2 regions of the Pseudomonas sp. TE24901 genome follow, and region 2 is predicted to be linked to the other one. Evidence: riboswitches for the same ligand, from Rfam matches in the RefSeq annotation. Region 2 holds a riboswitch; the other holds the start of a gene.

Region 1 (3,398 bases), on a different contig from region 2:
CTCTTCGGCGACTTCCAGGCGCACGCGGGCCAGGTCTTCCGGGTTGATCAGGTCGGTTTTGTTGAGGATCACCAGGTCGGCGCTGGCCAGTTGGTCGGCGAACAGCTCGTGCAACGGCGACTCGTGATCCAGGTTCGGGTCCAGTTTACGCTGGGCGTCGACCTGGTCCGGGAAGGCGGCGAAGGTGCCCGCGGCGACGGCCGGGCTGTCGACCACGGTGATTACCGCGTCGACGGTGCAGGCGCTGCGGATTTCCGGCCACTGGAAGGCTTGTACCAAGGGTTTTGGCAGGGCCAGGCCTGAGGTTTCGATGAGAATGTGGTCGAGGTCACCACGACGGGCCACCAGTTCGCGCATCACCGGGAAGAACTCTTCCTGCACGGTGCAGCACAGGCAGCCGTTGGCCAACTCGTAGACGCGGCCGTTGGCTTCTTCTTCGGTGCAACCGATGGAGCACTGCTTGAGGATTTCACCGTCGATGCCCAATTCGCCGAATTCGTTGACGATTACCGCGATGCGACGGCCCTGGGCGTTGTCGAGCATGTGGCGCAGCAAGGTGGTTTTGCCCGACCCGAGGAAGCCGGTAACGATGGTGACGGGGAGTTTGGCCAGTGTTTTCATCGGATGCCCTTTGGGGCGGGCATACGGGACGATAGGCCCTGCGACGGCGCGCAGCAGCGGATTTCGTCACCGGATCACCCCGCCCGGTTGAAGTAGAAAATCGGTTGCGAGGCAGGTCTCCTGGCTTGGGGCGTGCGGGTCTTGCGACCGGCGCTGGCTGCGCCTTCCCGCCTTGTCGGCAGTGGCGTGGCAGTCAGCTGAACCCTTTACAGTTGCGGGGGCAGCCGCGGCTTGGACCGCGTTCCCTTCTTAGCTCCGGCCTGGGCTGGAGAACCTCGAGGGTGCAAGGCTACGCAGTGCCACAGAGCGGGTCAATGCCAACACATGAGGTTCGCGCCATACCGCGGCAGTCGAATGAAACTTACAACTCGCATTAATTGCCCGATAGCCAGCTAGGAACAGCTTGGACTTTTGCACCACACAGATTTGGCTCATAAGCGCTCAATGCGCGCCAGACATACCAACGCAATAAAGGATCAAACATGACACTTTACCCTCTCCACTTTAACCTGCCACCCAACTCGCCGAGCTACAAAGGCGAGAAAGAAGCTGATGCCCCGCAGGACAGTATTCAGATCCAACACGCTGCATACACCAGCACGAGTAGCCTCGAAACTCGGGCAAAGAGAAGTACAACAGAGCAAAAGCCCCAGGTCTGGTTCTACAGTGACAAAGAGTTGCTACAAGAGGTGAAGAAACACTTCGATGAATATGCAGCCGGACAGGGCGATGAATACGTCAACTTCAAAGAATTAAAAGAGGCCGCCGGTCAGGTGCCAACCACGAGAACCTTCTCTCCAAAAGCCTCAGCCATTGCCGAGGAGATCCTCAAACGCACCGAGCTTCTCAACCAGCTGGACATAGGAGTGGGCTGGACACTCAGCGGAAGAGGATTACAAGACGAGAGGTTTGATCATGACAACCTTGACTACTTGATCACCTACGCTTCCGATCATCGCAGAGTCAGGTTCATTTCGAGATGATATAAAAATTTGTCTGATCCACAAAAAAGTAACATCGATCGCTCGTCACCCTTGAGGTCAACCCTATCCGTCAAACACCTTAAACATTTACAGCCGTTCAAGGTGTTTGACGCACATCAACCGCCCATGTTCTCCTACACACCTTGTTTCGGGTGCCCTGCAAAGGGTGAAACGGGAAACCGGTACGCCATACCCCTATGGCAAGTCCGGTGCTGCCCCCGCAACGGTAAGCGAGCGAAGCGTCATAACCACTGTGCACTTGCATGGGAAGGCGATGCTTTCAGGACTCTCCCAAGAGCCCCCTCGCAAGCCCGGAGACCGGCCCGAAAAAATCAGATAACAAACCCGCGGTGGGCGGGCGCTGTTCGAACCCTGCGTGCCCGGCTCGCGGGGTTTTCATGCGCTCGTGTCACCCTGAAACCCTGAAGGGACGCGCCATGTCGATCATCACCAGCACCTCGCACGCCACCGGCAACACCACCACCCTCAGCCAACGCCTGACCGCCGCCATCGGTGCGTCGATCCTCGGCGCGTGTCTGGTGTATTTCGCCGGTTTCTCGCATATCGAGGCGGTGCACAACGCAGCCCACGATACCCGCCACAGCGCCGCGTTCCCGTGCCACTGAGACTTGCCGACATGATCAAGCGTATTGCGCAAACCGCAGGGTTCACTGGCCTGCTGGCCGCCCTGCTGCTGACCCTGCTGCAAAGCTTCTGGGTCGCCCCGCTGATTCTGCAGGCGGAAACCTTCGAAAACGCCCCGGCCGCCACCGAAGTGGCCCACGAACACGCCGAAGGCGCCGCCGCCCACAGCCATGACGCCGAGGCCTGGGAGCCGGAAGATGGCTGGCAGCGTGTGCTGTCGACCACAGGCGGCAACCTGGTCGTAGCAGTCGGTTTCGCCCTGATGCTGGCCGGTCTCTACACCCTGCGCGCACCGACCCGTACCGCGCAAGGCTTGCTGTGGGGCTTGGCCGGTTACGCCACCTTCGTACTGGCGCCGACCATGGGCCTGCCACCTGAGCTGCCAGGCACTGCGGCAGCCGATCTGGCGCAACGGCAGATCTGGTGGATCGGCACCGCCGCCTCCACCGCCGCCGGTATTGCGCTGCTGGTGTTTGGCCGTAACTGGCTGCTGAAAGTGCTGGGTGCCGCGATCCTGGCCGTGCCTCACGTCATCGGCGCGCCACAACCGGAAGTGCACTCGATGCTGGCACCCGAGGCGCTGGAAGCGCAGTTCAAGATCGCCTCGCACCTGACCAACGTCGCCTTCTGGCTGGCGCTGGGCCTGATCAGCGCGTGGTTGTTCCGTCGCAACCGTGACGATCACTACGCTGCATGATCCTGGCGGTCGGCTTGGGCTGCCAGCGGGGTTGTGACGTTCACGCCCTGCTGGATCTGTTTGACAGCGCCCTCGCGGAGGGGGGCGTTGATCGCAACAGCATTACCGCGCTGGCCAGTATCGATCTGAAAAAGGATGAACCGGGAATACGGGCCATGGCCCGGGCGCTGGATCTCCCGTTGCACTGTTTCAACGCAGGACAACTGGCGGTTTATGCCGAGCGTTTGAGTCACAAATCCGAGGTCGCCTTTGCCCATACCGGCTGCTACGGCGTCGCCGAAAGCGCTGCCCTGGCCCTGGCCGAACACCTCGCGGGTGCCCCTGCCGGACTGCTGATCACCCGCAAAAAAGCCGCCCAGGCTACCTTTGCGTTGGCGTGCGCCGGCTAAAATCCCGATAATCGCCGCTTCCGATCATGAGCCACTTTCATGCTCGCCCGTTTTTCGACAGGA
Region 2 (3,398 bases):
CTGGCCGTAATAACTGAAAGGCCAGCCGTAGAAGCCGCCATCCTTGACCGACGTGATGTAGTCCGGCACCAAGTCGCTGCCGATCTCGTCACGCTCATTCACCGCCGTCCACAACTTGCCCGTCTGCGGCTCCCAAGCCATGCCATTCGGGTTGCGCAGGCCTGAGGCGAAGATGCGGTGCTGGCCCGAGGCGCGATCCACTTCCCAGATCGCCGCCCGACCTTCTTCCGCTTCCAGGCCGTTTTCGCCGACGTTGCTGTTGGAGCCGACGCTCACATACAGTTTGCTGCCGTCTTTGCTCGCTACTACGTTCTTGGTCCAGTGGTGGTTGATGCTGCCGCCTGGCAGGTCGACCACTTTGGTGCCGGCTTCCTTGATCGTAGTTTCGCCCGGTTGATAGGGGAAGCGCAGCAGTTGGTCCGAGTCCGCCACGTACAAATCGTTGCCGACCAGGGTCATGCCGAACGGTGAGTTCAGGTTCTCCAGGAACACTGTGCGCGTCTCGGCAACGCCGTCGTGGTCGGCATCGCGCAGCAGTGTGATGCGGTTCGGGCTCGGCACACCCGCGCCGGCGCGGCCCATGACCTTCTCCATGACCCAGCCGCGAATCCCCTTGGCATCATCCGGTTTGGGCGGCGCATTGGTTTCGGCCACCAGCACATCGCCGTTGGGCAGTACATACAGCCAGCGCGGGTGGTCCAGCCCTTCGGCGAACGCGGCCACCTGGGTGCCTGCGGCGGCCGTTGGTTTTGCGCCATCAGGCCAGCCGATCGCCGGGGCGATGTTGACGGTGGGGATCAGTGTCTTGTTCGGTTCGGGCAACTTGGGCGAAGGACCGGTGCCGTCCGACACCTGCAACGTTGAGCTTTCACCGCAGGCGGCGAGGGTGCCTGCGAGCATGATCAGTAAGGCGAGTCTGGTTTTATGCATGGTGTTCTCCTGAATACCTGTAAGGGTAGAGGAGTACGGCGGTCCGATGGTTCAAGTGCGAGGCCGGCTTTAATTGACGCTCCACCCCCAACCCACTAACCTTCGCGGCTTGTTCCAGGTGCTCTGTGGCGTATGCGTCGACAGGGTGAAACAGGGAAGCCGGTGAGTGAGCGCACTTGTACACAGTGCTGCCGCGATTCCGGCGCTGCCCCCGCAACGGTAAATGAGTCAAGACGCTGCCTTTTGCCACTGTATCGCGCGCGATATGGGAAGGCGCAACGTCGGTCTGCTCGCTCTTTTCACAAGGGCAGGGCGCCACTCATGAGCCCGGAGACCGGCCCGGAGCATCCAACAGCATCACGGTGGGCGATGCTTGGCTGTCTGTATTTTCTTTTCCCTGCCCGCCGTTTTTGTCCAGCCCCAACGGAGAGCTGCCATGACCGATTCCCCCGACCGCGACGAACGTCACCTGGCGCGCATGCTGCGCAAAAAAGCCGTGATCGACGAGCGCATCGCAAACTCCCCCAATGAATGCGGTTTGTTGCTGGTATTGACCGGCAACGGCAAAGGCAAGAGCAGCTCCGCATTCGGCATGCTGGCCCGGGCCATGGGCCACGGCATGCAGTGCGGCGTGGTGCAGTTCATCAAGGGGCGTAACAGCACCGGTGAAGAGTTGTTCTTCCGCCGCTTCCCCGAGCAAGTGCGTTTCCACGTCATGGGCGAAGGCTTCACCTGGGAAACCCAGGACCGCCAGCGCGACATTGCCGCCGCCGAAGCCGCCTGGGCGGTGTCCCGCGAACTGCTGCAAGATCCGGCCATCGGCCTGGTGGTGCTGGATGAGCTGAATATCGCCCTCAAGCACGGTTACCTCGACCTGGACCAGGTGCTCAGCGACCTGCAAGCCCGACCTCCGATGCAACACGTGGTGGTCACTGGCCGTGGCGCCAAACCCGAATTGATCGAAATGGGCGACACCGTCACCGAAATGGGCATGCTCAAGCACGCGTTCCAGGCCGGTATCAAGGCACAGAAGGGCGTCGAACTTTGAATCAGCCCCGTCATTGCCCGGCCGTCTTGATCGCCGCACCGGCGTCCGGCCAGGGCAAAACCACCGTCACCGCCGCGCTGGCCCGTTTGCACCGCAACCTGGGGCGCAAGGTGCGCGTGTTCAAGTGCGGCCCGGACTTCCTCGACCCCATGATCCACGAGCGTGCCAGCGGTGCGCCGGTGTACCAGCTGGACATGTGGATGGTGGGCGAGCAGGAAAGTCGCCGCCTGTTGTGGGAAGCGGCGGGCGAGGCCGACCTGATCCTCATCGAAGGCGTGATGGGCCTGTTCGACGGTACGCCCTCCAGCGCCGACCTGGCGCGGCACTTCGGTGTGCCGGTGCTGGGCGTGATCGACGGCACCGCCATGGCCCAGACCTTCGGTGCCCTGGCCCTGGGTCTGGCGCGTTATCAGCCGGACCTGCCGTTTGCCGGCGTGCTGGCCAACCGCGTCGGCACCTTGCGCCACGCGCAGTTGCTGGAAGGCAGCCTGACTGAAGGCTTGCGCTGGTATGGCGCATTGTCCCGCGAAACCGGGATCGAACTGCCCAGCCGACACTTGGGGCTAGTGCAAGCCAGCGAATTGAATGATCTCGATGTGCGCCTGGATGCCGCCGCTCAAGCACTGGGCAGCAGCTGCGAAGTCGCCTTACCGCCTCCGGTCACCTTTGCCGCGCCCGAAGTGATCGTGGCCGAGCCGTTGCTCGAAGGCGTGCGTATTGCTGTGGCCCGCGACGAAGCCTTCGCCTTTACCTACGGCGCCAGTCTCGACCTGCTACGCGCGATGGGTGCCGAGTTGCACTTCTTCTCGCCGATCCATGACCACCAATTGCCAGACGCCGAAAGCCTCTACCTGCCGGGTGGCTATCCGGAGTTGCACCACCAGGCACTGTCGCAAAACACGCCGATGCTCAAAGCCATCCGCGCTCACCATGCCGCCGGCAAACCCTTGCTCGCTGAATGCGGCGGCATGCTGTACCTGCTCGACTCGCTGACCGATGTCGATGGCGTCCGCGCCGAACTGGTGGGCCTGCTGCAAGGCGATGCCGTGATGCAGAAGAAACTCGCGGCCCTGGCCCTGCAGAATGTCGAGCTGCCCGAAGGCACGCTGCGCGGCCATACCTATCACCACTCCCTCACGACCACCGAGTGGCAGCCGATTGCCCGTGGCCTTAGCCCCAACGGTGGGCGTGGTGCCGAGGCGGTCTACCGGCAAGGCCGCATGACCGCGTCTTACGTACATTTCTATTTTCCATCCAATCCCGTGGCGGTTGCGGCATTGTTTGCGCCAGACCGGGAGGCCGCCATCGCAGGCAAGCCAGCTCCCACAATGTACCGAGTTGAAACCCCATCCAATGTGGGAGCGGGCTTGCCCGCGAAGAGGCCATGACTGACAACGCCTTCCCCGAAGCCGACCGCCAG

The links. Region 2 has a riboswitch for cobalamin ahead of cobO (cob(I)yrinic acid a,c-diamide adenosyltransferase). Riboswitches for the same ligand answer to the same signal wherever they lie in the genome.
Region 1: linked by a shared signal. The riboswitch ahead of ACVWVP_RS27260 (CbtB-domain containing protein) and the one ahead of cobO (cob(I)yrinic acid a,c-diamide adenosyltransferase) in region 2 are both predicted to bind cobalamin.

The regions. Positions count from the first base shown of each region.
Region 1 covers NZ_JBSSAF010000017.1:133,161-136,558, forward strand. The annotation lists gene cobW (cobalamin biosynthesis protein CobW) at 1-621, opposite strand, end outside; cobalamin riboswitch at 715-914, opposite strand; gene ACVWVP_RS27255 (hypothetical protein) at 1,104-1,604, shown strand; cobalamin riboswitch at 1,738-1,945, shown strand; gene ACVWVP_RS27260 (CbtB-domain containing protein) at 2,042-2,230, shown strand; gene ACVWVP_RS27265 (CbtA family protein) at 2,242-2,946, shown strand; gene ACVWVP_RS27270 (cobalamin biosynthesis protein) at 2,943-3,335, shown strand.
Region 2 covers NZ_JBSSAF010000007.1:61,584-64,981, reverse strand. The annotation lists gene ACVWVP_RS15495 (PQQ-dependent sugar dehydrogenase) at 1-930, opposite strand, end outside; cobalamin riboswitch at 1,030-1,287, shown strand; gene cobO (cob(I)yrinic acid a,c-diamide adenosyltransferase) at 1,367-1,978, shown strand; gene ACVWVP_RS15485 (cobyrinate a,c-diamide synthase) at 1,975-3,366, shown strand; gene bluB (5,6-dimethylbenzimidazole synthase) at 3,363-3,398, shown strand, end outside.